DNA from 3 places in the Pseudovibrio sp. Ad5 genome. Region 1 is predicted to be linked to each of the others. Evidence: riboswitches for the same ligand, from Rfam matches in the RefSeq annotation. Region 1 holds a riboswitch; each other region holds the start of a gene.
The links. A riboswitch is a leader RNA that binds a small molecule or an ion and turns the genes downstream of it on or off. The one in region 1 is predicted to bind cobalamin.
Positions count from the first base shown of each region.

Region 2: linked by a shared signal. The riboswitch ahead of PsAD5_RS26460 (ABC transporter ATP-binding protein) and the one ahead of cobU (bifunctional adenosylcobinamide kinase/adenosylcobinamide-phosphate guanylyltransferase) in region 1 are both predicted to bind cobalamin.
Region 3: linked by a shared signal. The riboswitch ahead of PsAD5_RS09220 (TonB-dependent receptor plug domain-containing protein) and the one ahead of cobU (bifunctional adenosylcobinamide kinase/adenosylcobinamide-phosphate guanylyltransferase) in region 1 are both predicted to bind cobalamin.

Region 1 is NZ_LMCH01000025.1:87,899-97,594, forward strand. It holds gene sseA (3-mercaptopyruvate sulfurtransferase) at 1-383, opposite strand, end outside; gene PsAD5_RS12675 (alanyl-tRNA editing protein) at 387-1,112, opposite strand; gene PsAD5_RS12680 (LysE family translocator) at 1,180-1,824, opposite strand; gene cls (cardiolipin synthase) at 1,914-3,344, opposite strand; gene PsAD5_RS12690 (cysteine synthase A) at 3,441-4,478, opposite strand; gene PsAD5_RS12695 (hypothetical protein) at 4,724-5,413, opposite strand; tRNA gene PsAD5_RS12700 (tRNA-Asn) at 6,127-6,201, opposite strand; tRNA gene PsAD5_RS12705 (tRNA-Asn) at 6,241-6,315, opposite strand; tRNA gene PsAD5_RS12710 (tRNA-Asn) at 6,355-6,429, opposite strand; cobalamin riboswitch at 6,690-6,898, shown strand; gene cobU (bifunctional adenosylcobinamide kinase/adenosylcobinamide-phosphate guanylyltransferase) at 7,035-7,595, shown strand; gene cobW (cobalamin biosynthesis protein CobW) at 7,592-8,701, shown strand; gene cobN (cobaltochelatase subunit CobN) at 8,701-9,696, shown strand, end outside.
Region 2 is NZ_LMCH01000066.1:288,423-298,118, forward strand. It holds gene PsAD5_RS26435 (GNAT family N-acetyltransferase) at 1-223, shown strand, start outside; gene PsAD5_RS27945 (hypothetical protein) at 302-805, opposite strand; gene PsAD5_RS26440 (hypothetical protein) at 799-1,188, opposite strand; gene PsAD5_RS26445 (hypothetical protein) at 1,841-2,113, opposite strand; gene PsAD5_RS26450 (RNA ligase family protein) at 2,930-3,556, shown strand; cobalamin riboswitch at 4,364-4,573, shown strand; gene PsAD5_RS26460 (ABC transporter ATP-binding protein) at 4,918-5,700, shown strand; gene PsAD5_RS26465 (ABC transporter substrate-binding protein) at 5,713-6,651, shown strand; gene PsAD5_RS26470 (FecCD family ABC transporter permease) at 6,654-7,709, shown strand; gene PsAD5_RS26475 (class I SAM-dependent DNA methyltransferase) at 7,967-8,674, shown strand; gene PsAD5_RS26480 (DUF1499 domain-containing protein) at 8,851-9,318, opposite strand; gene PsAD5_RS26485 (hypothetical protein) at 9,625-9,696, opposite strand, start outside.
Region 3 is NZ_LMCH01000015.1:94,758-104,453, forward strand. It holds gene PsAD5_RS09210 (formate--tetrahydrofolate ligase) at 1-745, opposite strand, end outside; gene PsAD5_RS09215 (DMT family transporter) at 1,078-1,971, shown strand; cobalamin riboswitch at 2,148-2,360, shown strand; gene PsAD5_RS09220 (TonB-dependent receptor plug domain-containing protein) at 2,537-4,357, shown strand; gene PsAD5_RS09225 (ABC transporter substrate-binding protein) at 4,455-5,327, shown strand; gene PsAD5_RS09230 (FecCD family ABC transporter permease) at 5,324-6,322, shown strand; gene PsAD5_RS09235 (ABC transporter ATP-binding protein) at 6,322-7,083, shown strand; gene PsAD5_RS09240 (TetR family transcriptional regulator C-terminal domain-containing protein) at 7,096-7,725, opposite strand; gene PsAD5_RS09245 (TIGR03842 family LLM class F420-dependent oxidoreductase) at 8,032-9,066, opposite strand; gene npdG (NADPH-dependent F420 reductase) at 9,160-9,696, opposite strand, start outside.

The DNA of each region.
Region 1 (9,696 bases):
TCTTCCTTCCAGGCAGGCAAACCGCCGTCCAGCACGAAGACGCTTTTTACACCAAAGGCGCGGAACATCCACCAGACGCGGGCTGCGGAGAAAATTCCCATGCCATCATAGACAACGATGGTCTGGCCATCGCCAATGCCCATCTTGCGCATTTTGGATGAGAATACATGTGGCTCTGGCATCATGTGCGGGAGTGGAGAATTCTGGTCGGACACGTCGTCAATGTCCATGAACAGTGCGCCGGGAATATGCTCTTGCTCGTATTCCTTTTTGGCGTCGCGCTCCATGGCAGGCAGATACCAGGAAGCATCAATGATAACTACATCAGGAGCATCAAGGTGGTCTTTGAGCCAGCTTGTCGAAACAATCGGGTCCTGTGCCATGTTTTAGTCCTCCAACTGGATACGGACGCGTCTGTTCTGACGGCCTTTTTTCTCTATCTTAGTGATGACAGCTTTGCCAATCTGTGCGGTTTGCGACACGTGCGTTCCGCCGCATGGCTGCAAATCAACATCTTCCCCAATTCTTATCAGCCTTACCCGTCCGCTGCCCATAGGTGGTTTTACACTCATGGTTTTAACAAGGCCCGGGTTTACTTCCAGCTCCTCGTCGGTGATCCATTCCTGAGTGATGCCATCATCGCCTGCAATGAGGTCTTGCAGCTTGCCTGTCAGCTCTTCTTTGTCCAGTGCAGCCTCTGGAATGTCAAAGTCCAGACGGCCTGTGCCATCGCTGATCTGGCCACCGGTGACGGGGAAGGGCAGCACGACGGAGAGCAGATGCAAAGCAGTGTGGACACGCATGCGCTTGTAGCGGGTTTCCCAGTCAATGTGCGCAGTAATCTTTGCGCCGCTGGTCAGCCCTGCGGGAAGCTCGGTGCCATCAGCCGGCACATGCACAATCTGGCTGCGATCTTTGGAATAAACAGCTGTTGCAATTGGAATGCGGGTGCCATCTTCCAGCTCAAGCGAGCCGCAGTCCCCCGGCTGGCCGCCGCCATTGGGGTAGAAGCAGGTCCGGTCCAGAATGATGCCACCTTCCGGAGTGATTTCGTTTACAGCGGCTTCGCTGCTGCGCAAGTAAGCATCTTCACGGTACAAATGTTCGGTCATGGGATAATCTCAAATGGATTGGACAGGTGCGCCATGAAATGAATTGGCGCACCTTTAACTGGTGATCTTAAGCGGTGGTGCGTGCGCTGAGCAGCTTCACAGCGAAAGCTGCCATGATGCCGGCGAAAGAATAGTCGAGGATGCGCATCACCCGCGGTGAGCTGCGCAGGAACTTGGAGACAGCAGAGGCCCCAAACACCATTACCAGACTGCTTGGCACGTTCAGCAGAATGAAGAAGAAGCCAAGGAACAGCAGTTTGGAGGTTGCGTATGGATCAGATGCGGACACAAACTGTGGCAGGAAGGTTACGAAGAACAGCACAACTTTCGGGTTGAGCAGGTTGATCGTGACAGCCTTAGCCCAGATGGCTCTTGGTGTTTCGCGGGATGCTTCGCCTTCTTCCAATGAGAGGGCTGAGCCGTTGCGCAGGATCTGGAAGGCCAGGTAGACCAGATAGAGCGCGCCCACTGTTTTGAGGATCTGGAAGGCGAACTCAGATGCAGCGAGCAGCGCGGAGATGCCAACGGCTGCCAGAAACGCATGGATCATGATGCCGTTTGTTGCGCCGATGATCGCAACCAGTCCCGCTTTGCGACCTTGTGTGAGCGTTTTGCTCATGAAGAAGGTCATGTCCGGTCCAGGAGTAATGGACAGGATGAAGGCAGCAAGGGTAAAGCCCGCCATCACACTTAGTTCAGGCACAAAATACATGCGAAAGGCCCTCTGGGTTATTATTCTCAATTGGCCCTAACGTATTTTACTGCCCCCGCGCAAGTCTACTGAACTGTCCTCATCAAAAACTAAAGTATTGGTGAGAACAGACGGGCGGCTTGGGCGAGGACGCGGAAGGCGTAGCGGCGGTTGTTGAGTTCGAGGCGATCTGTTTGACGAGCGCCTTTGAAATCCTGTTGCAGCATCTCTTCGGTTTTCCTGATCATATTCTGGCCCGTGAACCAGAGGGTGATCTCGAAGTTGATGTTGAAGGAGCGGTTGTCGAAGTTGACTGTGCCGATGCCTGCCAGTTCCTCATCGATGAGGATGACTTTTTCGTGCAGGAAGCCTTCCAGATAACGATAGACCTTGATGTCATGGCTGGCGAGGTTATCTGCATGGGCGTAGCTGGCGAGCCAGACGAGCCAGTGATCGGCTTTCTCCGGCAGGAGGATGCGGACGTCCACACCGCGCAAAGCTGCTGCGTAGAGGGCTGTGAGGACCTCGATGCCCGGTACAAAGTATGGGCTGACGATCCAGATGCGGTCCTTGGCTCTTGAAATGCTCTCCACGAACGTGATGGCGCAGTCTTCCTGAATGTCCGCCGGGCCTGTTGGCATGACCATGACGCTTTCCCCACCCGTTTGGGAGAAGGTGGAGGGCAGCTCCAGCTGTAATGTCTTGCCCGTTGCAAATTGCCAGTCTTCGCTGAAGGACAGTGTGGCTGCCAGTGCTGCAGGGCCGGTGACTTTGACGTGGGTGTCTCGCCAGTGGCCGAACTCCTTGGACAGCCCCAGATACTCCTCACCGATGTTGTGACCGCCGATCCAGCAGTGTTTGCTGTCTGTGACCACGACTTTGCGGTGATTGCGATAGTTGAGGCGCATGGGGCCGAGCATGCGCATAAGGCGGTGGCGTCTGTTGAAGGCGCTGACGCGGACACCAGCGTCCTGCAGGCGCGTGAGGTACTGTGTGGAAAGGGAGCGGGAGCCGATGTCGTCGTAAAGCAGACAAACGTGCAGGCCCGCTTTGGCGCGTTCTATCAAGGCATCTGCCAGTTCCAGTCCTGCGCTGTCTTCGCGGATGATGAAGAACTGGACAAGAACATGCCTTTCGGCGGTGCGGATGCCTTCAATGATGGAGGCAAACATGGCTGGACCATCGATGAGCAGGTCACACTGGTTGTTGGCGAGAAAAGGCACCGAGGCTACACGGGTGTGCACAGGCCACTGGGTGTTGGCTGCGCTGTCTACATACGGTGTGTGACGATTGAGGACGTCTGCTTCGATCTGGGAGATATCATCGCGGACCTCGATGTAATCATCCAGCCGCTTCCATGCGAAGACGAAGTAGAGCGGGACCGTTGGCATGGGGATGAAAAACAGAGAGAGCAGCCAGGCAATGCTGCCTTGCGAGGTGCGCGAGTACATGATCTCGCGAATGGCGCAAATGACTGCCAAAGCATAGAAAAGAACACTGAAAATTGCGATCAGGGGAAGAAGGCTAAATGAGGATTCCAAGCGCTACAACTCCTGTAATGCGAGGACCTACTTATAGCTGTGCCAAGAGGAATGGTCAAAACCTCTTGGCGTATTGTGCAGTTCTTTCCGTTAAGGTCAGGCAGCTTCAAATGGAATGGCGATTTCGGACTTGCGTTCCATCCATTCTGGCACTGGCAAACCTTTTTCGCGCAGGAAGGTCGGGTTGAACATCTTGCCCTGATAACGGGTGCCATAGTCGCACAATATGGTGACGATGGTGTGGCCGGGGCCGAGTTCTTTTGCCAAGCGGATGGCGCCAGCGACGTTGATGCCGGAAGAGCCGCCAAGGCAAAGGCCTTCGTGTTCCAGAAGTTCGAAGTTGATCAGCAGGCCTTCTTCATCAGAAATGCGGTAAGGGATGTCGATCGGTGCATCTTCCAGATTGGCGGTGATGCGGCCCTGACCGATGCCTTCCGAGATGGAGGAGCCTTCAGATTTCAGTTCGCCGTGGGCGTAATAGTTGTAAAGCGCTGCGCCGTGTGGGTCTGCAAGGCCGATCTTGATGTTCGGGTTCTTTTCCTTCAGGCCGATGCCGGTGCCGGCAAGCGTGCCGCCGGTGCCGACTGCACAGATAAAGCCGTCCACTTTGCCGTCGGTCTGCTGCCAAATCTCCTGAGCGGTGGTTTCAATGTGGCCCTGACGGTTGGCGGTGTTATCAAACTGGTTGGCCCAGATGGCGCCTTGCGGGTGGGCTCTGTTCAGCTCTTCAGCAACGCGCTGCGAGACTTTGATGTAATTGTTCGGGTTCTTATAGGGGACAGCCGGAACTTCGATCAGCTCGGCGCCTGCGATACGCAGCATGTCTTTCTTTTCCTGAGACTGGGTCTCCGGAATGACGATCACAGAGCGATAGCCCAGGGCTCTTAAAACCAGCGCGAGGCCGATGCCGGTGTTGCCAGCCGTGCCTTCCACGATGATGCCGCCGGGCTTGAGCGTGCCGCGTTTGACTGCGTCATTGATGATGAAGAGCGCGGCGCGGTCCTTGACGGACTGGCCCGGGTTCATGAACTCGGCTTTGCCGAGAATTTCACAGCCGGTTCGCTCGGAGGGGCCTTTGAGGCGAATAAGTGGAGTGTTGCCGATGGCTTCGATGGCAGAGGCGCGCGTATCCATAGTTTCTCTCAAATAATTCGTATGACCAAAAATCAGAATGCGGGTGTTTACCCCTTTTGAGACCACGCTACTGTGCTGACCTCACGAGAACAAGAAATGGGCTGCCAAAGGGTGCGTCAGACTAGGATATTATTCTCTTTGCAATTGCGCATGAGAACAAAATTGCTCACGGGGTGCGTGGCTTTCGAATGAGTGCGCTAAATGCGATTTGAGAGAGTATCGATTTGCGCGCAGTCCAGTCTTCGTCAGGATCTGCTTTCCAGCCAGGTGATGGCATCCTTGGTGGCTTTCCAGAGGATCTCGCCGTTCTCACCTGCGCGTAGCATGAAGGAGTTATGGACTTCCTTCGGGACGGGCTGCACTTCCAGCAGGTTCACCTGCGTATCCAGCGCCGGGGCAAAAGCTTCCTTGCGGGTGATGACAAAGCGCTCATCAGTTGGCACGCGGGACTGGTCTTTCTTCAGGCTGGCAGACTGCAGTGCTTTGTTGTGAGTGGCAGGTTGCATCACGGTGACGGCAATGGCTCTGCCATCTGGCAGCAGATGCGTCTCGTTTTGCTGGACCTCGGAATTGTAAATGACCTCGCCGTGGGTATCGATCAACTCGACCCACAGGGTCTTGCGGCCCTCAATTTCCACCTCACCAACCCAGATGGACAAATCACTCTCTAATGGATCGGCGTAGGGAGTTTTGGAGGGCGGAGCAACGGTGACGGCCAGATAATCCTCTGGCATGGCGTAGGTGTTGCCATTGTCGGATTTTTCGATGAGCTGAGGGCCTGATGTTGTGGCAGGCGCGGAGGCGGGGGGCGTTTCTGCGTGCGAAGGCGCAGCCAAAGCGAGTGGCGCAGCGATGCAGGCGGCAAGAAACCCTGATCTTGTGAGATGCAACTTGAAGGTTTGCGGCAGACCGCAGGATGGCAACAGACTACTCATTTATGGCTCCCTGACTTTTACGCAGCAACTTTCCCAGAGGGGGCGCCTTATTATGTGCACTTCACTAGTCATCACTTAGTAGTGATTATGATAATATGCACTAGATATATTAGAGGTATACGCATTTACTTAGAGTATCTATGCCATAATAATTGTATATAAATTATGTTTCGCGTATTTATACTTTCAGGTTATTTAAATGCTATTATGTAAAATTTTCATTGTGTTGATTTGCTATAGGATTTGGATAGAACTGTGATGTAGATCGCAGTTTGTGCATATGGCAAAAAAATCTAGTATTTTTCCGCATGAGCTAAGCTTTTGAAAGAACAGCGCTTCATTTCGGCCAATTTTTTATGGGTGCCAAGGGCCATTAGGCGGTATTTGAGCTCGTTGCTGATATGCACAGCTCTCCCAACTTATGAACTCCCTGAAAATTGAAGGAGCCAGAGCTGCGTCAGTGGGTGGCCATGTGCAGGATCAGGGTGAGTTTTAGCGCAAAATGGAACGCCTCCGCTTTTGTGCGGAAGAGAGTTCTACCCAAATGGACTTTATGTCTTCGGCCAGCGGCACTTGATAGTGCTGCACCTTCGCTTCGCGTGAACATGGTTTTCTACCCATCATTTTTCTTGTTTTCTGGATAGACGCGCACGCACGTGTTTTGTGAAGAGAAGAGCTGTTTTAAGAAGAAGGGGAGGATAAAGAGAGAAGTATGGCTCCCCGGGCCGGATTCGAACCAGCGACCAAGCGGTTAACAGCCGCTTGCTCTACCACTGAGCTACCGGGGATCATACTATGTTGCCATTGGCGGCGATCGATAAAAGAAGTGGCTCCCCGGGCCGGATTCGAACCAGCGACCAAGCGGTTAACAGCCGCTTGCTCTACCACTGAGCTACCGGGGATCACGATGATCTTGCCGTATGGCTGCAAACGAAAAAGGATGGCTCCCCGGGCCGGATTCGAACCAGCGACCAAGCGGTTAACAGCCGCTTGCTCTACCACTGAGCTACCGGGGATCATGACACCCTTGCGAGTTTGCCTCGCCGTTTGCGTGAGGAGGCTTTTACAGAGGCATGTTGTGTTTGCCAAGTCGTTTTTTGCGTATTTTTCGATTTGTGGACAGTTTCTCTATTTTTTTATTGAGATATCCAAGGGGGTTAGCCAGAAATCTCCAAAAACCGCGGATTTTGCGGGTTTGATTTTCCGGTGATGTTGGAATCCTCACAAAGACAATTGACAGGAGAGCTGATTGCGCCCCACACTTAAGGCCAGAACTCCAGTTTCTTTTTGTTCCGGCTCAGGCTTTGGAATGACAAGATTAAACGGGAATGCGGTTCCATATATTATGGAGACAAGCCGCAGCTGCCCCCGCAACTGTGAGCGGTGAGACCTTAGCGAAAATCCCACTGGCCTTTTAAGGGCTGGGAAGGGGCTATGGTCGGTTGAGCCGCAAGCCAGGAGACCGGCTGGAGATATGATTTGACATAGGACTGCTGTCGGGTGGACGGCGAGAGGTGCTCATGACGCATATTTTCCTGTCTCCGTGCGAGACAGTTGCTGTACTTTCATATTCTTTGACTGAAGCCCCGGCTTCTTTGCGCTTGCTGACCAGCTAACCCAGATGGCTGAACAGAGAGGCGACCTTGGTGTTCGCCATTGCCTGGTTACGGGTGGAGCTCGTTCCGGGAAAAGCGCATATGCGGAAAAGCTGGTTATAAGCAGCGGGCGACGCCCGACTTATATCGCGACAGGCCAGGCCTTTGACGGTGAAATGGAGGAGCGTATCGCGCATCATAAGATGCAGCGGGGCGACCTTTGGGACACTGTTGAGGAGCCGCTGGAGCTTGTGCGCGTGCTGGAAACGCATGCCAGCAGCGATCGTGCGATCCTCGTTGATTGTCTGACGCTTTGGCTTTCCAACCTTATGCACGGGTCGCGGGACTGGACCGTGGAGCTTGAGCGGCTTGAGGCGGTTCTTAGCTCTTTGCCGTGCCCTGTTGTGTTTGTTGGCAATGAAGTGGGCATGGGCATTGTGCCTGAAAACGCCATGGCCCGCGCCTTTCGAGATGAAGCTGGCCGCCTGAACCAGCGTATCGCCGACCTCTGCCATTTTGTGATGTTTGTGGCTGCTGGGCAGCCTTTGCAGCTGAAGCCTGCTGTTTTACCGGAGATTTCCCTATGACTGTTTCTTTTGCTGCACCTTCTAAAAAAATCCCTGCTGTCATTATCACTGGTTTTCTGGGGGCCGGAAAAACAACGCTGGTGCGTAACCTGCTGATGAAGGCACAGAACAAGCGCATAGCGCTGATCGTCAATGAGTTCGGCGAGATGGGTTTTGATGGCTCACTGGTGAATGGCTGTGCTGACCCGGACTGTTCTGCTGATGAAGTGGTGGAGCTGGCCAATGGCTGCATTTGCTGCACGGTAGCTGATGATTTTCTGCCGACCATGGAGATGCTTCTGGAGCGCGAGCAGGTGCCGGATGTGGTTGTGATTGAAACCTCTGGCCTTGCTCTGCCACAGCCGTTGGTGCGGGCGTTCAACTGGCCTTCTGTCAAGCCACGTGTGACCGTTGACAGTGTGGTGACCGTGGTAGATGCACCGGCTGTTGCTGCTGGCAAAGTGGCCTGCGATGAAGAGGCTGTTGCTGCACAGCGGGCAGCGGATGATGCGCTGGACCATGAAAGCCCGGTGGAAGAGCTTTTTGCGGATCAGCTGACCTGTGCTGACCTTGTTGTGCTTTCCAAAGCGGACCTTTTGAGCGAGGCAGAGCTGGCGGCTGTCAAGCAGACGATCCGTGGCCGGGTGCGTGATGGGGTTGAGATTGTGGCTGCCTCTCATGGCGAGCTGGCGCTGGATGTTCTGCTTGGGCGTGATGCCGGGGCCGAAGATGATATGGACTTGCGTCTTTCTCACCATGAAGCGCAGCATGCTCACGACCACGACCACGACCACGACCACGACCACGACCACCATCATCATCACGATCATTCTCATGATGATTTTGAGAGTTTTGTACTGCCAACCCGCCGGTTTGCTTCAATTGATGAGGTGAAGGCACAGGTGGAAGCGGCCATGAAGGTTTCTGGTGTGTTGCGCATTAAGGGCAGTGTGGTGGTTGAGGGCAAGGCCGCGCCGGTGCTGGTGCAGGCGGTTGGGCCGCGTGTGGAGGCCTGGTTTGCGGCTGGCAGTGAAAGCCACTCCAAACTTGTTGTGATCGGCCTTGCGGGGCTGGACAAGCACAGTGTGCAGGCTGCGCTGAGTGAATTTGAGTTGGTTCAGGCCTGATGCACGTACTTGTCGGGCAATCACGCCGATTGGATGATGGAGAAGAGGCCGTCGACCTTGAGCAGGCGCCTGCGGATGTTGTGTTTTTAAGTGCAGCAGACACAGAGCTTGCCGGGCTTGCGGCGGCGCATGCCCAGCATGAGGGCTACTCTCTTCGTCTTGCCAGTTTTCTGGCGCTATCACATCCGTACTCTGTTGATCTTTATGTTGAGCAGACCATTCAGGCCTCCAAGCTTGTTGTGGTGCGCCTTTTGGGCGGTGTTGAATACTGGCGTTACGGCGTTGAGCGGCTGGAAGCAGCTGCCCGCGCTGACGGGGTGAAGCTGGTTCTGTTGCCCGGTGATGACAAGTGGGATGAAGAGCTGGCGAAGCGTTCCACTGTGCCTTTGTCTGTTGCGCAGATGTTGTGGCGATACCTGATTGAGGGCGGGGCGGAGAACCTTTCTAACGCTTTGCTTTATGCCGCGCAGAATGCTGAGTTGCCTGTCGAAGCGCCATCGGAGCCAATGGCGTTGCCGCGGGCCGGGCTGGTGCTGCAAGGGCATTCGCTTCCTACTCTGGAGGATGTGCGAGCCAGTTGGAAAGATCCGAGCCGTCCCGTTGCTGCTGTTGTGTTTTATCGTGCGCTGTACCAGAGCGGTGCAATTGAGCCAGTGCAGGCATTATGCCATGCGCTTGAGGCACAGGGGATAAACCCGCTGGTGCTTTATGTGGCGAGCCTGAAAACTGCGGAATGCGCTGGTGTTGTTTCCAGCGTATTTGAGCAGTGTCCGCCAGACGTGGTTTTGAATGCCACAGCCTTTGCTTTGTCGAGTGCAGGTGCTGTTCATTCCGGCACGGTGTTGGACAATCCAGGTGCATGTGTTCTGCAGATCGTTCTGTCATCTTCCTCGGAAGAAGGGTGGGCGGAGAGTGATCAGGGCTTATCCCCGCGCGACCTTGCCATGCATGTGGTGCTTCCTGAAATTGATGGCCGTCTTTTGACGCGGGCGATC
Region 2 (9,696 bases), on a different contig from region 1:
GCTGCACAAGAGCGGCATCGGCAGTGCGCTGTTCAAAACAACACTTGCCAATCTGGAAGGCAAAAGCCTCACCACCATCAACGCCACCATCCGCGCCGACAACACCGGCGGCCTCGCCTACTACACCTCCCGCGGCTTCAAAGACTACAAAGTGCTGGAAGCCGTGCCGCTCTCTGATGGGACACCGGTAGACCGGATTTGTAAGCGGTTTGATTTGGGGTGAGTTGGCAACAGGTTGTGCTGGATTATTTGCGCTTACCTAAACCAACCTGCAACCAGAAACACAGAGCTCAATCGCTAATCAGCATCGAAACTGGTCACGATTGAAGTCAAACTCTTTAGGTGCGGAACACTTCGAGAGCCGATAAGGAATTTTGTCAGAAGAAAGCGCGAAAGGATCACCCTTTAGTCTTGCGATGATTCTTCGTTGCGACAATGCCAGCGACTGGCATGCAAAAGACCCACCATATCGCTTCGTTACTGGGTTATAGCTCTTCGCTGGATGCCGCCAACAAACAGCTTTTTGTCCTGCAACAGTATCACGCTTCCATTCCTCCGGGACTACCACTGAGTTCCCCGGATACCATAACCAAGCACGACCATTTTTGCCAAGATAGTTGACCTGATATCCATGAGCCTGAGAGAAACTTAAATAAGTCCAACCACTACTCGGGTATTCAGGAAATACTATCTCGCGGTTCACCACATCTTCAAAGGCTGGTCGAGATTGATTAGAACACCCAACTAGTCCTGCAATCATAATAAATGGAACAGTTAGGCTCACCGCTTTCAATATTTTTAACATTTGAGATCCACACGCCAATAATCAAAGCCTGAATATTTAGATTGAATCTCTCGCAGATCCGACTTCTTTGAGAAGCCACCAACAAAAGCCAGTATTCCTGCCCCAAATTCTGCTTTACATCCAGTTACAGCGCGTGCAACGCCTTCAACCTCAGCAGGCGAATAAGGAAATCCTGAGCCTTTGGGAGCAACAAATGAAAAGGCTTTATCTTTTGCAACGGCCACCTCAAATGACTTCCCTGCAAAGCGAACCTCCTGACGGGTTTTCCAGATAGAAAGGTTGGCAGCCTTTCGAGCGCGGACTTCTACACTATTACTTCCACTGCTAGAACAGCCAGCAATCAACATAGAAGCAGCGCATAAAGCGAACAATTGCTTTTTCATAACACTTCCCCATAGGTAATATACCGGCGGATATCACACGTTATTGGGGAAGTAAATTAACTGGCCATTACTACTTAGCTCAGTTTATCGAAATCACGCCTTACCTCTGTGAATGCCTCATAGAGCCCACGTACCCAGTCCGAGCAAAAGAGACGTTGAGATCTGCGTTTTGATTATCTGATGTAACTATAATGTATTGGTGAGGTTGTTGCGGTTGCTTCAATGCCGTCGTCCCGCACTTGATGCGGGATCCAGTGGGTGGGGCGGTAGAAGGAATACTACCCCTGATTTTTCATGGGGTAGACGCGCTGCTGTTGGCACTGGTATTTTTAAGGAGGCGCTGACCTGCGGCGGGTGGTATAGCCGCAGACCAGCAGGGCACCGTTTGGCGAGGATGCGGGGTGTATTTGCGTTTCGCCATTGGTACCGGAGGCAAGTGGCACGGGTTTGTGCCATTTACCCATCACAGTGCTGTTGAACGAGCTCTGCGTGGTCAGGGGTACCGATCACGTAGAGCGCGCTGCACAATCAAGCCATTTTCTAAGCCAGTCCTTTTTATGAGGCTGGCTTTTTTCTTTGCTCCTATGCATCTCCCTGATTGAAAACCGATGGGGCTTTCGGGAGGGTGCCAGCAAGCAAAGAGCTGCACGGCTTAATCAGGAAGCGGAGTTTTTGTGTTTATTGGCTGCGGATGAGCGACTCGCTCTAACATTCCGCAGCTTTTTTTGAGCGCTTCGAGGCGATCGCGGAAGGCGTGATGCAGAGTGAACAGGGCATCGCGCTCACTGGAGTGCTGCATTCTCTCTGTCAGCACGAGGTGCTGAATATACGAGAGGTTTTGCAAATCCGAGACAACGACGATGACTTCGTCAATTTCATTTTGGAAAGTATTTGTGGCGCCACAGGCGCATGCGGAGTCGATCATTCTCAATCCCTCTGTAAGTAGGGTGTTGAACAACCGCACGACAACAAGGCTTTCGACGGCCCGCTGGCGAGCGGGAGGTTCGAAACCTGCAAACAGACAGGCGAGTTTATTCCCTCCCGAAAGAGGTATTGTATTCACCGCCCTCCCGCTCATAGCAAAGGGTCTGCGCCCTTAGAAAAAAGGCACAAAAAATCCGCTAGTTAACGGGAGCGGCTTCCGCTGTTTGGAAAGGTTTCGACGCCTCAAAGATGAATGTGTAATGAAAACCAGCGGTTGTCAAACTGACAGTTTTTACAAGGTTGTGGATGACGTGGTTTGCGAGGTGTTTGTGTCGTGGCTTATGCCTGAGCATGTCGCTCTGGATCCCGGATCTGCGCTGTGCTTGTCCGGGAAGACGAGGGTGGAGTGAGAACCCTTTGGCGGGCGGGAGGCTAGAAACCTGCAAACAGACAGGCGAGTTTATTCCCCTCGAAAGAGTATTTTATTCACCACCCTCCCGCCCATAACAAAGGGCTTGTGCGCTTCATGCATGAGGATGGGATGAAGTAATTACCCTGTCAAACTGGTAGTTTTGACAGGGACATGGATGGCGGGGGTTAGCAAGGTGTTTGTGTCGTGGCTTATGCCTAAGCGTGTTGTTCTGGATCCCGGATCTGCGCTGCGCTTGTCCGGGAAGACGGAGGGTGGTTGTGGTTGCTCGTTAAAGCTTGTAATCACCTCCCGATAAGAAGAAGGGGCGGTGTCCTGGCTCAATGAGCATAGGAATTAAAATCGGAGTTCCCTTATTAGCTTTGAAGATAAGGAGCTGCGGGATCGATGAAGAAGTATGGCCGCACCTATCACTTACCCAGCTCTCCCGGTGTAATGAGCGATGACAAGATCCTGCGGGATTTGGCGGTTCTGGAAAGCGCAGCAGAGGTCGTCTTTACCGAGAAGATGGACGGCGAGAATACGACTATCCTGCAGAGTGGATGCCATGCGCGTAGCCCTGACAGTGGGTATCATCCATCCCGTGATTGGATGAAAGCTTTTGCGGCAGGTGTTTCGCCGTGTCTTGCTGAGGATGAGCGGATCGTCGGTGAGTATCTGTTTGCCCGTCATTCCGTCGCTTATGACAGGTTGCCTACTTACTTTCTAGGTTTTGCATGGATTGTTGGCGGCGTCACACAGAGTTGGGATGCGACGCTGGACCGTTTCTCAGAGCTGGGCATTGCTCCTGTTCCGGTGTTGCACAGGGGCGTTTTCACTCAAGCAAGCGTTGACAGAGTGCTGAACGGGCTCAACCTGAGCAAGCAGGAGGGCTTTGTCGTGCGAACCACTGAGGCTTTCCAAGAGGCTGACATGGCAACACATATGGCCAAGTATGTGCGCGCAGATCACGTACAGAGTGACACCCACTGGATGCATGGTGAGATTACCAAGAACGGGTTGCGAAGGAGCTAGGAGCACCTGAGCATTTGGCTCTGGATCTCGGATCTGCGCTGCGCTTGTCCGGGAAGACGGTGGGGTGTGCTGTTATTGCAGGTTTTCTTTGATAATCCGGGCAAATTTTTGAGCGATTTTTTTGTTTGGGAGCTTCCTATAGTACGCACCTTGTCCTTTTACCGTAACCTCCAACTCGTTGTTACTGAGTCTTCGAAATCTCGCTGATTGGCCTATCCCATTATTATTGTACTCTGGGAAACTTCCGATGATTATAGTTGCATCATCAGCATTTACTTGTGGCTGACTTGGATGACGAAAGCCTCCCCAAATACAGCCATTCGGCGGCCTTTCATCAACTGAGTGACGGACTTTGCTATGGTATGCGGGGCTTGACATTGTGCAGGGGGCTATACCGTGATTTCTAAAGATAGCAAGCAACTTGCGAGAAAGCTCCTGGTTCGTCATTGATGAATCGATTTTCACAATCTCCGTATGTCCAGGTGTCGGCAGGAGAGGTCCAATCAATAAACATCCCGAAACTGCAAAACAGACAGCGAAGACACTCAAGATTATCGAAGTCTTTTTAATGACTGTTTTCATCTCTTTTCACTTATTGCTATCCGGATGGTCAAAGTTGGTGAATTCAAGCAATCTCTGTTTGGTCATTGCCAAGAGCCTAGCAAGGCGTTGTCACAAGTGAAACTCATGGAAAACTTGGGATGGTTTTGCGAAAGTATTTGAGTGTTTCAAGTGAGTTGCTGGCAATTGCTATCAACAGCACCTCAGGTCTATTCTCGAAAGCGCTTGCAATTGAGGTCTGCAAAATTCAGTATGCGGGCCTATGGTTTCTGAGGTGCGAAAGGCCTCGGGATTAAAAGGGAACACGGTGAAGTGTAGCCAACAGGCGCTAATTCCGTGACTGCCCCCGCAACTGTAAGCGGCGAGCGACGCCAAGCATGCCACTGGAGAGATCCGGGAAGGCTGGCTGAGCACAGACCCGCGAGTCAGGAGACCTGCCATTATGTTTCACTTCAACCCGGGCGGGGCGTCCCGGAGGAGGCCATAATGGTTGCATTGGCGCAAGCCTCTCACATATCCGGTTTCTGTTTGCCCCTGCCGTTGCGCGGAGGGCGTTATGTTACCTGTTTCCTCAAGACTTAAACTTTATCCCGGATCGTTTTGCGAACCGCTGATGGTCGACGCGCGTGTGTGCTTGACTTTTGCCTCAGGATTCGACAATCAATGTAACGTTATAACGTTACATTGATGATGTGTAGCGTTTCACTCGGGTGGGTTGGTACGATGCTTGATCTTGTTTCTCATCATTTGGGCACCGTTGGCTGCCCGATTGGGGCTGAGCTGCGCACGGGTGCTTTGGCATGAGCGCGGTTTTTGTTTCTGTGTGCGATGTTTCGTGGGCGCCTGATCGGAAGAGTTCGTTGGTGTTACAGCCACTGAGTTTTGAGTTGGCTGCGGGGCAAGTGCTTGGCGTGGTTGGCGCGAACGGGGCTGGCAAGTCTACGTTGTTGCGGCTGCTCTATCGGTTCAACAAGCCGATGAGCGGGCAGATTTGCGTTGGCGGTGATGACATCTGGTCCCTCTCCGCCAAGATCACGGCACAGCGGGTGGCAGCGGTATTGCAAGAGCAGCCGACGGATTTTGCGCTGAGGGTGCGTGAGATTGTGGAGCTGGGACGCACGCCGTATCGCAGTGGGTTAGCAGCTTCCGGAGAACGAGACCGGCAGGTGGTGGACCGTGCGATCCGCGCTTTGCAGCTGGATGCCTTGGCCGGACGGTTGTTTGGCACGCTTTCTGGCGGAGAGCGGCAGCGGGTTATGGTGGCGCGGGCGTTGGCGCAGGAGCCAGAGCTGCTCATTTTGGATGAGCCGACCAACCATCTCGACATTCGCCATCAGCTAGAAATTCTGAAGCTCATTGAAGAGCTGGATCTGACGATCATCACCAGCCTGCATGACCTGAACATGGCAGCTGAGGTGTGTGACCAGATCCTGTTGCTGGACCACGGGCAAATGCTTGGATTTGGGGTGCCGGAGCAGATCCTCTCTCCCGCTTTGGTTTCCAAGGCTTTTCAGGTGCGCACAACGCGCGAACAGCTGGTGGACCGACAACACTCTCTTCTGACATTTGATCTGCATTCTTAAGGGTACTTTTTCATGAAAAAACTTGGTTTGGCGCTGGCTGCGGCGCTGCTTTCCTCTTCCGCTGCGCTGGCAGAGGTTTCCGTCAAGAGCTGTAACCGCACTGTCGAATTTGATGGCGTGCCGCAGCGGGCGGTATCGCATGACTCCAACCTCACAGAAATGATGCTGGCACTGGAGTTGCAGGACAACATGGTGGGCTACACCGGTATTTCTGGGTGGAAGACGCTGGATGAAGAGCTCACGGATCAAGTGGCTGTGCTGCCGGAGCTTGCCCCAAAGTATCCGAACAAAGAAATCCTAATTGGTGCTGACGCGGATTTCTTTTTTGCAGGTTGGAATTATGGTATGAGGGTTGGTGGCGAGCTCACACCGGAGACGCTGGAGCCGTTCGGTATCAAGGTGTACGAGCTGACCGAGAGCTGCATCCATATTGGCGAGAAGCCAAAGGTTTCCATGGATGACATGTACAATGATCTTTTGAACCTTGGCCGCATCTTTGATGTTGAAGAGCGGGCGGAAGCGTTGGTGCAGGCTTATCGCGAAGACCTTGCGCAGTTCAAAGCTGGCTTGAAGGCTGCTGACACACCTCTGCGTGTGTTTGTTTATGACGGAGGTGAAGATTCTCCGTTCACTGCTGGTCGTTATGGGATGCCAACCGCGCTGATTGAGGCTGCTGGCGGCACCAACGTGACGGATACATTGGATAAGAGCTGGGTGCGCGTGAACTGGGAGGCTGTGGTTGAGACCAACCCGGAAGTGATCGTGATTATCAACTACGGCGAAGTGACTGCTGCGCAGAAGCGTGAGTTCATGCTCAACAACCCCGCCTTTGCGGATATGGATGCGGTGAAGAATGACCGGTTCGTGACGCTGGAATATGCTGAAGCAACTCCGGGACCACGGAACATCAAGGCGATCAAGAAACTCGCAACCGCATTCTGGGGTAACTAACAATGAGCGAAGGAACCGGCGTTGTTGTAGCCCCCAAAGAGGGCTCTTCTCATCATTTGCTGCAGATTTGCTGCGTGGGATTGGCTGCGCTGGTTCTTTCTGTCTGCCTTGCGGTCTCCGTTGGGGCGGTTTCCATTTCCATGGAGACTGTATGGGGTGTTCTTGCCAACAAACTGGTGCCGGGCACGGTTGAGCCGAGCTGGTCGCTGGGGCGGGAGAGCATTCTCTGGGAGATCCGCCTGCCCCGTGCGCTGCTGGCGATCATGGTGGGGGCCGGGCTTTCCATCGTGGGAGCTTGCCTTCAATCCGTCACCCGCAACCCGCTAGCTGACCCGCATTTGATCGGCATTTCAGCTGGTGGCGCGTTTGGGGCGGTGTTGGCTCTGCTGCATACGGGGCTGTTTTTGGGGATGCTCACCGTACCTTTGCTGGCGTTTCTGGGTGCTCTTGGGGCAACGCTGCTGGTGATTGGGGTGGCGAAGTTTACAAGCGCTACCAGTGCCGACCGTCTGGTGCTGACGGGTGTAGCTGTGAGCTTTGTGCTGATGGCAGGCGCCAATATCCTCATCTTTTTGGCAGACCCACGGGCGACGCATACTGTGGTTTACTGGATGCTGGGCGGATTGGGGCTGGCGCAGTGGGCACATCTCGCCTACCCGTTGGTGGTGCTTGCTTTGTGCGGGCTCTGGCTGTGGTTTCGCGCAGGGCATTTCAACGCGATGACAATTGGCGATGAGACGGCGACAACACTTGGCATATCCGTTGGTGCCTTCCGGCTGGAAACCTTTGTGATTGGTGCGCTGATTACGGGTGTTATGGTCGCGTTTTCCGGCATGATCGGGTTTGTGGGGCTTATGGTGCCTCATATTGTGCGGCTGTTTGTTGGCGGCGATTATCGACGCCTGATCCCTGTTTCAGCGCTGTTTGGGGCGATCTTCCTATTGCTTGCAGATGCTGCTGCACGGACGCTGATGAAGCCGGAAGACATGCCGATTGGCATCATTACCGGGCTTATTGGCGGGATTTTCTTTATCTGGCTCTTACGGGAAAAGCGGTAGCTCTGCCGTTTTTCAGGGGTTCTGACACCTCGTTGTCGCTGCGATATGAGCTTGAGCTTGCCGTCATCACGACACAGTTTTTTCGCGTTAGACTCATACAAGGCCCATCTGGCAGCATGGCAGAAACACGGATTTTGAAAGGTATTTACCTTTATTCCAGTTGGTTTCGGCTGCTTTTAATTATGGTTTTGTCGCATATTCCTAGGCGTTGATCAGAGGTCTTGTTCGGGAACATGTGTTTGATGCGGAGTACGTGAATGACATCTCGGTTGTATAGCGATTTTGCCGAGCAGTATGATGAGGCCATTCAGGAGAACATCTACAACGCTCTTTTAGAGCGCCCCACCCTGCTTGGCATGCTGCCGCCGCTGCAAGGGCTGAAGGTGCTGGACCTTGGGTGCGGCCCCGGCGTGTATGCGCAGTTTCTCTATGATCACGGAGCTGATGTAACCTGCATTGATGAATCCGAGCAGATGCTGAAGCTGGTGAAAGAGAAGCTGGACGACAACGTAAAGTGCTACACCTCTGACCTGTCTAATGGGTTGCCGGAGAAACTGGAAGGCACGTTTGATATCGTGATCTGTCCGTTGATGATCCATTACGTCGAAGACCTGAACAAGCTTTTCAGAGACATCGGGAACGTGTTGAAGCCGGGTGGTTACTTCGTGTTCTCAACCCATCATCCGCTGGTGGATGCACAGTGCTCTCCAAGCGGTAGTTATCTGCGTCAGGAACATGTGACGGAGGAATGGAACACCATTGGTATGCCGGTGAAGGTGAGTTTTTATCGCCGCCCACTCTCCATGCTGTTTGGGTGGCTCTCAGCTGCCGGAATGTGTGTTGTGGACCTGCGCGAAGGGATGCCAGCTGCCGAGATGAAGGAAAAATCTCCAATCCACTATGAGAAGCTGCAGAAGAATCCGAGCTTCATCTTTTTCAAATGCCAGAGCCACTGCAGCAAGTAGGCCGCCCTCCTGACTCGCTTCAGACTCACTGGCTACTTACAGTTTTGTGAGTCTCAATGTTTCTGCGGTTTATCTCCTGCAGAGTCAGTGCGCTGTATGCAGTCGGGTAGATTCATGAGTCATTTCAAGGAGATATTGACTCTGCGAAACTCACAGGTGTGTTAGTTGCCTCTGAGTCAATTCTCAGTGTCAGTGAATGTGGAATAAATGCTTCTGAAACGCTCGTAGCGAGCCTTGTTGGCGCCCATATCGCTGTAGCCAACGCGGGATTGAGAGCGGTAGTGCACGACGCCTGCTTCTTCATCGATCCAGAGCTCTACATCGTCGTTGTAACCCATGCTTGAGCTCGTGAAGACGGCGTGGAGGTATGATCCTTCTACCTTGCTGATCTTGTTCTTGCCCATCTCCTGTAAGGTGTTGGTGAGAGCTGCCTGTGTGATCTCAAAGGAGGAGAGCATGGACAGAGGCTCTACACGGCGGGCTGTATCTTCTGTTTGAGAAGAGACGGCATTGGGGGAGTTGGGCAGGGCTGCAAACTGACCATCATGCACGCCAACATAATCCGGCACTCTAGAGTTTTGCCAAATAAGTTTTACAGTGACGCCAACCACAAGCGCGACCAGAAGAATTGCAATAACAGCCATTTTAGAAAGACCTTTGAATATCATCGTTCCCGGATTTCCCACTTGCACAAAGCATAACTCATTCAGAGGTTGCGGGCGAAATGAAATTCTAGTGTTTAGAGTGCGACACAATCTGTTCGCATCTCTTCCAGGTTTGCATTTGAAATCAGATAGGCTGCTCTGCAACTCTGAACATGTCATCAGAAACAGCAAAGGCGGAGCTGAGGATTAATCCAAGCGCCGCCTTAGAATGCTCAATCACGACTGACTTGCAAGTGCTCCCAGCCTCAAACATATGATCTGGTGAGCAAGCGCTTAAATGTTGACTTAGTCAATCACGCCCTGCTCGCGCGCTTCGGCGATGAGCTCAGAGCAATATTTTTCACGAGCGGCAGGATC
Region 3 (9,696 bases), on a different contig from region 1:
CTTTAAGCAGCGCAGTCATCGCACCATCAGCTTTGATATCCCGGCAGTAAACGGGTGTCTTGTCTTTACGATACCCAATCAACAGGCGACCCAAACGGTTCTGAAGATCCTGTAGATTTTCAGCAAGGCAAAGCACGGCCATCACTTCAGAAGCCACGGTAATGTCAAAGCCAGATTCACTCGGGAACCCATTGCTTACACCGCCAAGACCAGTGGTAACGGAGCGCAATGATCGGTCATTGATATCGACTACCCGGCGCCAGACAATCCGGCGCTGGTCAATATTCTCTGCATTGCCCCAATAGATGTGGTTGTCGATCATTGCAGAAAGCAGGTTATGCGCAGCGGTGATTGCATGCAGATCACCTGTAAAATGGAGATTGATATCCTCCATAGGCACCACCTGCGCGTAACCGCCACCTGCAGCTCCACCCTTCATGCCAAAGCACGGGCCAAGAGAAGGTTCGCGCAGACAGATGGTTGTTTTTAACCCAATGCGGTTGAGAGCATCACCAAGTCCTACGGTTGTCGTGGTTTTGCCTTCCCCAGCCGGAGTTGGAGAGACTGCTGTGACAAGTATGAGTTTTCCATATGGATTACTGCTCAGCTCAGGCATCTCATCCAGATTAACCTTGGCTTTAAACCGGCCATAAGGTTCAAGAGCGTCCTCCGGGATCTTCAGATTTTGAGCGATGCGCGCAATGGGTTTCATGTCTGCTGCGCGGGCAATTTCAATATCTTTCATGGAAAATCTCCAGATTAGAACGTGTAATCAAATGAGCCGGAGAGAGCGTCAAAAACGCAAATCAGGCAGGAACAGCAATGTAATCTCTACGTAGAATCTCTACCGAATGCACCTGCAAAGTTCAAGATTGAGGTAGGGCACTTGAAACTAACTTAGTTAACGGTGCTCATCTGTGTTTTTGCTGAGATGTGAAATATTATTGCCTGAATAGCTGTTGGTCTGTTCTAAAATTCACCAGACTGCGCTTGCGCGGCAAATCCAAGAGCAGTAGAGCTGGTTGGCTTTTATAAACAAACTGCGTCGTGCCGTAGTTTCGTCGGTTAGGTCACCCCATGTTTTTATTTGAAGTTGCCGCGCTCGGTGCCGCTGCCACCTGGGCTATTGGTGGTCTCATTTCAGCAAAACCTGCAGCACACCTTGGAGCCATTGGCTTCAACTGTGTGCGTATGTGGTTTGTTGTGGTGTTTCTGGGTATCTATGTCATTGCAACAGGCACATGGAATACGGTTGATTCAAGCCACGCTTCTCTCATCTTTCTCTCTGGCTTTGTCGGCATCTTCATGGGGGACACATTGCTGTTCCTCACGCTCAACCGTATGGGACCGCGCCGCACAGCCATCCTGTTTTCCATGAACGCACCCATCTCAGCGCTTCTCGGTTGGTTGTTTCTGTCAGAGGAACTGTCATTTCAGGCGCTTGTTGGTATCTTATTCGTTTTAGTGGGCGTTATTCTCTCCATTGCGTTTGGAAAGCGCAAAGACCAGCTCCATAAATGGGAGGCGATTAGAGGTCCTGTTGCCATTGGTATCCTCTTTGGCACGTTGGCCGCACTTTCCCAATCAGTAGGGTCAATCATCATTCGCCCCGTTATGGAAAGTGGAGCAGATCCTGTTGCGATTTCTCTTATGCGCTGCACCATTGCAGCCTTTGGTTTGCTGGTGTTGTTTTACCTGCCGGGCCGTCCATTCAGATTGGCGAACCCAATCAACAAAGAGATCGTCGCACTGGCCTCCTTGTCCGGCATGCTGGGCATGGGGATCGGTATGACGCTGATCCTCTATGCACTCAGCGGTGGCGAAGTTGGCATTGTTTCTACCTTGTCAGCAACCACACCAGCCATGATGCTACCTGTTTTATGGTGGCAAACCAAAGAGTTCCCTGCCATTGGAGCATGGATCGGCGCACTCCTCGTCATTCTCGGCTGTGCTTTGATTTTCATGAGCTAAGCAAACGAGAAGGTAGCGATGCCGCCTAAGCATCCCTAGCAGGTGCGGCCTTAAGTGGTCGCACCGCAAGATATGGAGATGTGCTCTCTCCAGCAAATTCTGTGAGTTTAGCTGGCAATTGGTCGAATTTTATCAAGTTCCTCGCTCAGCCAGTTGACGGAAGCCCCTGAAATCTGATCAATAGCCGGGCATTTGGTATTTTTGTCGATCAGATAAAAATGAAAAGGGAACACGGTCCATTTGGAAAAGCCGTGGCTGCCCCCGCAACTGTAAGCGTAGAGTTGTTGCTCACACATGCCACTGATGCAGCTGTTTAAAGCGGTGTTGGGAAGGCGGAGCAACAATAAGGACGCGCAAGCCAGGAGACCTGCCAGATGCAGTCACTCACCCACGGTACGGGGCGTGCTAAGGGGCGGTATTCCGTTCAGGTGACATTCACAGTGCGTCTGAGTGGTGATGAATCTGACTTTGTTTCAACGGGTTAGAACCAAGTTTCTTCAAAGGCGCACAATGCAATCAACAGCATGGCATCCGACATGGATGCTGTGAATGATGGACCAAACTCGTGCGTAACACATCTTGGATCGCAGCTACCCTCAAGTCCGGCGTAGCCCTTTCAGCGCTCTTCAGCTCAACTCTTATCTCATCCGCAAACGAGACAGAGCTTGATGACATCATCGTCATCGCCAACAGAACGGAAACCGAAGCCGGCAAAGTCGGCTCCACAACACATGTCGTGACCGAAGAAGACCTAAAGAACGACGGCGCTATGTTTGTCTCTGAATACCTGACAAAGTTGCCGGGTATCTCGTTCTCGCAAAACGGCGGAGCGGGTAAAACAAGTGCTTTGCGCATTCGTGGAATGAGTGGTTATTACACGAAGATTTTGCTGGATGGTGTCGATATTGCTGACCCGTCTGGTACGCAAGTTGAAGCTCGCCTTGAGCATGTCCTACTTAATGATGTTGAGCGTATTGAAATCTTAAAAGGCTCGCACAGTGCATTATATGGTGGCCAAGCGGTGGGGGGTGTTATCAATATCATCACCAAACGCGCTGCGCCGGGCACCGTGAAGCATAATGCGGCCATCGAGGGCGGCAGCTACGGAACCGTCAACGCGTCCTATGGATTTCAAGCGGCGACTGAAACAGCAGATATCGCAGTAAATGTGCAGCGCTACCATACTGATGGGTTTAGCGCGCAAACTCCAAAAAGTGACACAGCAGATGAGGACGGTTATGAGAACCTGACCTTTTCTGCAAAAGGTTCAGTCGATGTCACAGAGGCTCTGAACCTATATTTTGTTGCACGCGGTACGGATGGTCACAGCGAGTTTGATGGGGGATCTGATCCAGATGGGCGTGATGAGCAGGATTTTCATCAGTACATGGGAAAATTTGGTGCAGATGTTGCTTGGTTTGATGATCGAGTAACAACTGATGCTTCGTTTCAGGTCATTCATACAAAGCGCCAATACTTTGGCGGGTTCTCCAAAAAGTACTCAGGTGATCGTTACAAGTTTGACGTTCTCAATACCTTTGAAGCGACAGACGAAATTACTTTGAATTTTGGTGGCGATTGGATGCATGAAGACTATACTGAGTATGGTAGTAGCCGTATCTTTGGTGGCTTTGTTGAAGCAATGGTTGAGCCATCAGATGACCTAAGCCTCTCGGTGTCTTCTCGCTTGGATTACCATTCTCATTTCGGTGCTTATTGGTCTGGTCGTGGAACCATTTCCTATCAGTTGCTTGAAGATACGCGTATCCATTCAAGCCTCGGGAATGGTTTTCGAGCGCCATCATCTTATGAGTTGTATGACGTAAAATATGGGAACCCAAATTTTGAACCTGAAACTGCCATGAGTTTTGACCTGGGTATCGATCAGAATCTGTTGGGTGATAAACTTAGACTTTCAGGAACCTATTTTCAGATCATGACTGAAGATTTGATTAGATATGACCGTACAACCAATAAATACGTACAGATCAACGGCATGTCCCGCAGCCAAGGTGCGGAGCTGTCTGCTAACTGGGATGTTCTCGACAATCTGAGCTTCAATGCTGCCTACACTTACACATGGGCTGTTGGACCAGACAAAAAACGTCTGCGCCGTGTACCGCTGCATGATGTGAATGTCGGGGCAACTTACAAGCCCGTTGATGTGCTGACCCTCAACCTCAATACCAGTTACGTCTCCGGTATCGAAGATGACGGTGAGCTCGACGACTTCGTTCTGGTCAATGCCAAAGCTGCTTATCAGTACACTGAGAATCTGACGTTCCACGTCCGCGGTGAAAACTTGCTGGATCAGGATTATGAGCGGATCAAAGACTATCAGACACCGGGTCTTTCCGTTTACGCTGGTCTTACTGCCAGTTTCTGATTAAGTATGCCGCTCGGTGAAAGCTGAGCGGCATCTTGCAGGGGAAGGCTCTGCTCGGGCTGCCTTCCAATGTCTGTACGCCTTTCAAAAGGTCGAAATGCGAAATAAGATCAAAAAGATCATGCAAATGGCGTTTCTGATGGCTCTGGCAATCAGTCCTGCTGTTGTACGAGCGGACCAGAGCGAGGCGGAGGCACCCCGGCGAGTTGTCTCCATGAACCTGTGCACCGACCAGTTTTCCATGCTACTTGCGGGCAAAGAACAACTTGTATCAGTCTCCAAATTAGCATCTGACCCAACGCTCTCCGTCATGAGTAAAGAGGCAAAGGCCTATCCGGTCAACTTCGGCGGGGCGGAAGAAATCTATCTGATGAACCCTGATCTGGTGATCGCAGGGACATACACAAACCAAACCACAGTCCAGATGCTGCGCGGTCTCGGAATAACGGTGGTTCAAGTGCCGCCCGTTCGCACGATCTCAGACATCGCCAAAGAGCTACGACGTCTCGGTAAGGTATTGGGACGTGAACAACAAGCTGAAGCGCTTGCACAGCAGTTCACCTCCGAAATCCAACAGTTAATCGACGTCCAGCCAGATGAACAGGCACGGGCAGGGGTCTACTACGCCAATGGGTACACGGCGGGAGATGGTAGCCTCGTCAATGAGTTGATCACAACGGCAGGCCTGCAGAATATTGCCAATAATCTGGGCTTGAAGGGCACAAGTAAACTGCCTCTGGAGCTGCTGATCCTCGAAGACCCACAGTTGCTTGTTGAGGGCACTCAGTTCTCAGATAAACCAGCACTGGCTTTTGAACTCCTCGCTCACCCGGCATTGAAGCGAACACTCGGCAACAGTGGCCGCGTCATGGTTGAAGACAAATACACCATTTGTGGTCTGCCGTTTGTGACGCAAGCTATTGGTAAACTGGCCAACCAAGCCACCAAATTAGGAGCGCAAGCCGAATGACAAAGCATCCGGATGCTCCGTTGATTATGACACTATGCCTGATCGCTGCTGTCTTGTTTGTAACCTCGCTCATGATCGGCGCTGCTGATTTAACATTCATGCAGCTGATTAAAGCAGCATTCGCCGCAGAAAAAACACCCGTTTCCATCGTCTTTTGGGAAATCCGCGTGCCGCGCGCCCTTCTGGGCTTAATCACGGGTGCAACACTAGGCCTGTCCGGTGCTGTATTGCAGGGCCTCCTGCGCAATCCGTTGGCGGAACCTGGTTTGATCGGCGTCAGCTCCTCCGCAAGTCTGGGCGCAGTCATAGCTATTTACACAGGACTGACAATTACCATGCCCTTCGCACTGCCAGCGTTTGCATTGCTCGGCGCAGCGATTGCAGCAGTTTTGCTGCCCATGCTGGCAGGCGGGCGAGGGCAGACGCTGACACTGATCCTTGCAGGCGTTGCGATCTCAAGCATAGCGACTGCGCTCACGTCATTGGCACTCAACCTGTCGCCTAACCCGTTTGCAGCCATGGAAATCGTGTTCTGGATGCTGGGTTCATTAAACGACCGGTCCATGCAACACCTTTACATCATTGCGCCGTTCATCGTGATCGGCTGGAGCCTCTTGCTCATCACGGGCAAAGGCCTCAATGCGTTGTCTCTGGGTGAGGAAACTGCTCATACTATGGGTGTGTCTCTACCTCATCTGCGATTTTGTGCCATTGCGGGAACCGCGGCCAGTGTTGGTGCTGTGACAGCTGTGACTGGAACAATCGGTTTCATCGGTCTGATTGTACCTCATCTGCTACGCAAAATGGTGGGCGGAGAGCCGCAACGCCTTCTGCTGCCAAGTGCCATTGCAGGGGCATGCTTGCTTACGCTTGCAGACATCACAGTGAAACTGTTCGGCCCACAATCAAACCTCAAGCTCGGAGTGCTGACGGCAATTGTCGGTGCGCCGTTCTTCCTTTGGCTGATCATTAAACAACGCAGGGCTTTGATCTGATGCTGCTTCAACTCAAAGATCTTTCTGTCAACTACGGTCCCAAGAACATCCTGTCCTCAATCAATCTGGAGATTGGTAAAGGTGAGATCGTTGGCTTGATCGGCCCCAACGGCTCAGGCAAATCCACACTGATGAAAGCCATGGTCGGATTAATCCCGTCTTATGGAGAGATCAGCTACGACAACCAGCTCCTCAAAAGCATCTCGGCCAAGCAATTATCCAAGCATGTTGCTTACATGGCGCAGGAGCGTGATGTGGCATGGGATTTGTCTGTAGAACGCATTTTGGCTTTGGGGTGTGAAGCAATCGGAGGTTCTGTTCGGACGCCAAAACACAAGGCGGAACTGGAAGAGACGATTGCAAGCTTGGGGCTGGACGCAATCAGAAAAGCCTCAATCCTACAGGTGTCTGGTGGAGAGAAGGCGCGTGCTCTGCTCGGTAGGGCCTTGATGCAAAAAACACCATTGATCATTGCGGATGAGCCAACGGCAGGACTTGATCCGGAACACCAGTTGGAGCTGCAGGAGATTTTTCAAAAGCTGCAACAACAAGGTACATCCATGCTTGTCAGCCTGCATGACTGGACATACGCAGCGCGCCTTTGCACGCGGCTCGCGATGCTAAAAGAAGGAAAGCTGGTCGCGTATGGTACGCCAAAAGACGTGTTGACCGAAGAACGCGTGCAGGATGTTTATCGTGTCAAAGCCCATATTCTGCAAACAGAGCAGGGGCCTGTGATCACCCCCACAACACGTTTGTAAGAAGACCTTCGATTATTCGGGTGCAAGGCTCTTACGGAACATGCGATCAAGGTATGCCGCAGCCTCTTTGAAGCGGTCCTTGGACTTATCTGCCGGAAGCAACGTCTCCACCTGACTGTCAAAGTCAGCGTAATGCTGTGTCGTGGACCAGATTGAAAACAGCAGGTGGTAGGGATCTGTCTCTGCGATCTTGCCTTCATTCATCCAGCCTTGAACAACGACTGTCTTCTCATCCACCAGTGACTTCAAAGGGCCGGCAATCAAAGATTTGATGCGCGGGGCACCCTGCAAGATCTCATTGGCAAACAAGCGGCTTTCCCGTGGGTAGTCCCGCGCCATCTCCAGTTTGCGGCGTACATACGCGCAAATCTCTTCAATGGGTTCACCTTCAGGATTGAGCTGATGTAGCGGATCAAGCCAGATGTACAGCAACCGTTCAATCAGCTCTGCATGAATGGCATCTTTGCTATCGTAATAATAAAAAAGGTTTGGTTTGGACAAGCCAGCTTGCTGAGCGACCTGATCGATCGTAGATCCACGAAATCCATAGGTTGAGAACACATCCAGCGCAGCTGCGAGGATCTTCTCAGTCTTTTCTATCTGAATTCGTGTTTTGCCTTTTGCTTCAGAAGCCTTAGCCATACTCTTTTCCAAATTGCTTAAGCACCGAACCTAAAAATACCCGCTCGGTATATGAGTAGGTTAGCACCTACGAAAACACAGTGCTCATATCAAGCTAAACACTAGTAGAAAAGTCGTGATGAGGCGGCTCACCCAATAATTGTTGTTTTTCTGCAATAAAGCGCATTCCTGAAAAGTGGTTCCGGTTTTCGGACAAGAATACGCGTAAAAATAAAGAGTTAAAGCTTGATGCGTGCATCCACATGAACACAGCCTGCTCTGGAAAGAGAAAAGGCCGGGCTCATATAGAACCCGGCCCATGTTTGCTTAGCTGACAGCTTCCGGTGTTTTTGCGTTGTCCGCGTTAAAGGCCGGAATGACCTTTTCGCCGTAATCTGCGATGATCTTCTCTTCGTCACCACTGTCCAGATAAATATTGAACTGAGTGATGCCCGCATCTTTCAGCTTGTTCAGCTTTTCAATGTGGTTTTCAGGTGGGCCGAGAACCGCAAAGCTTTCAACGATATCATCGGTAATGAAGTCGAGGAACGGATTGTCGCTCTGACCGTGCTTGGAATAGTCATAACCACGACGGTTCTCAATGTAAGACGTCAGAGATGCAGGCACCTGATCGGTGTTTGATCCATACTTCTCAACAATGTCCGCCACGTGGTTGCCAACCATAGCAGGGAACCACTTGGTCTTCTCAATGCCTTCTTCCAGTGTGCCTGTATGAGCAGGAGCAGCTGCCATAATGCCGAAGTTGCTCATGTCACGGCCAGCTTCCTCACCAGCTGCAACAGCCTGATCGCCAAGCCATTTACAAATGCCAGGCTCCGCAATCTGCAGAATAAGGCCATCACCTACGCGCCCAGCAGAGCTCAGCGCCTTTGGTCCATAAGCAGCAACCCAGACAGGGAGCTCATAACCATCTGCCCATGGGAACTTCACTGGCTCTGGGCATTCACCGTACTGCGCTTCTTCACCACGGATCAGAGCTTTAACAGTGTGAGTGAACTCTTCCAGACGCTTAAGTGGGGCAGGTTTTTTACCCATCACGCGCACAGCACTGTCGCCGCGGCCCAAACCAATATCAAAACGGCCGCCGGACTGTTTAGCAAGCGAACCAAACAAGCTGGCTGCATGAGACCAGTCACGGGTGTTCGGGTTGGTCACGCACGGTCCAAAACGCATGTTTTTGGTGTGTTCCATGCACATTGCCATAGCAACGAAGCTCTCACGCCATAAAATGTGGCTGTCGTAGAACCAGCAATACTTGAAACCAGCATTTTCCGCCTGACGAACCAGTGCCTTCGCGCGCTCTGGTTCTACAAACCCCTTAAAGCAAATACCAAAATCCATGTGTGTCTCCTCCACAAATAGTAAGGTGTTGTTCAAAGCGTATCCTCGAAAAACGGCAGTTGGCTTTCGAAGAAGGATACGCCCGAAAAAGTCTTAGTGATCCGGTGCCCAGATGCGGATTCCCGCATGTGTAAACGGCACAGCTTTTGAAATGTTCTGACGAATGAGGATCGGAGTGATCGCCTCAATACAGCGTGCTGCTTTTGCATTGCCGCTATTGTAGGTTTTCACATCAAGCTTGTTCACCAGCTCCATCACCACCTTGCGGGCAGCAAGGCTATCACCGCATACGAGGATGTCGCAGTTGATCGGCCAATCCAGATTGTTCAAAGTCGTGGCAGAAACATTGTGCAATGCACCCACAACCGGAATATCTGGCCCAAGCAATGCTTGTGCAGCCTCAGTAGCAGAGCCTTCAGGCGGCATTTCGACGGTCTTCGGGTCACCTGGCGCAAGCGGAACAACAATGTCGATCAGGATCTTGCCAGCAAGGTGCGGTTTCAGGGCGTTTAATGTTGCGTCGTGCGCCGCATAAGGCACAGCAAGCATAACGCACTCACCAGCCGCGGCCACTGCATCCTCGTTACCCATACCGTTGATCTGCGCAGAACCTTCTGGGAGCTTGGTCAT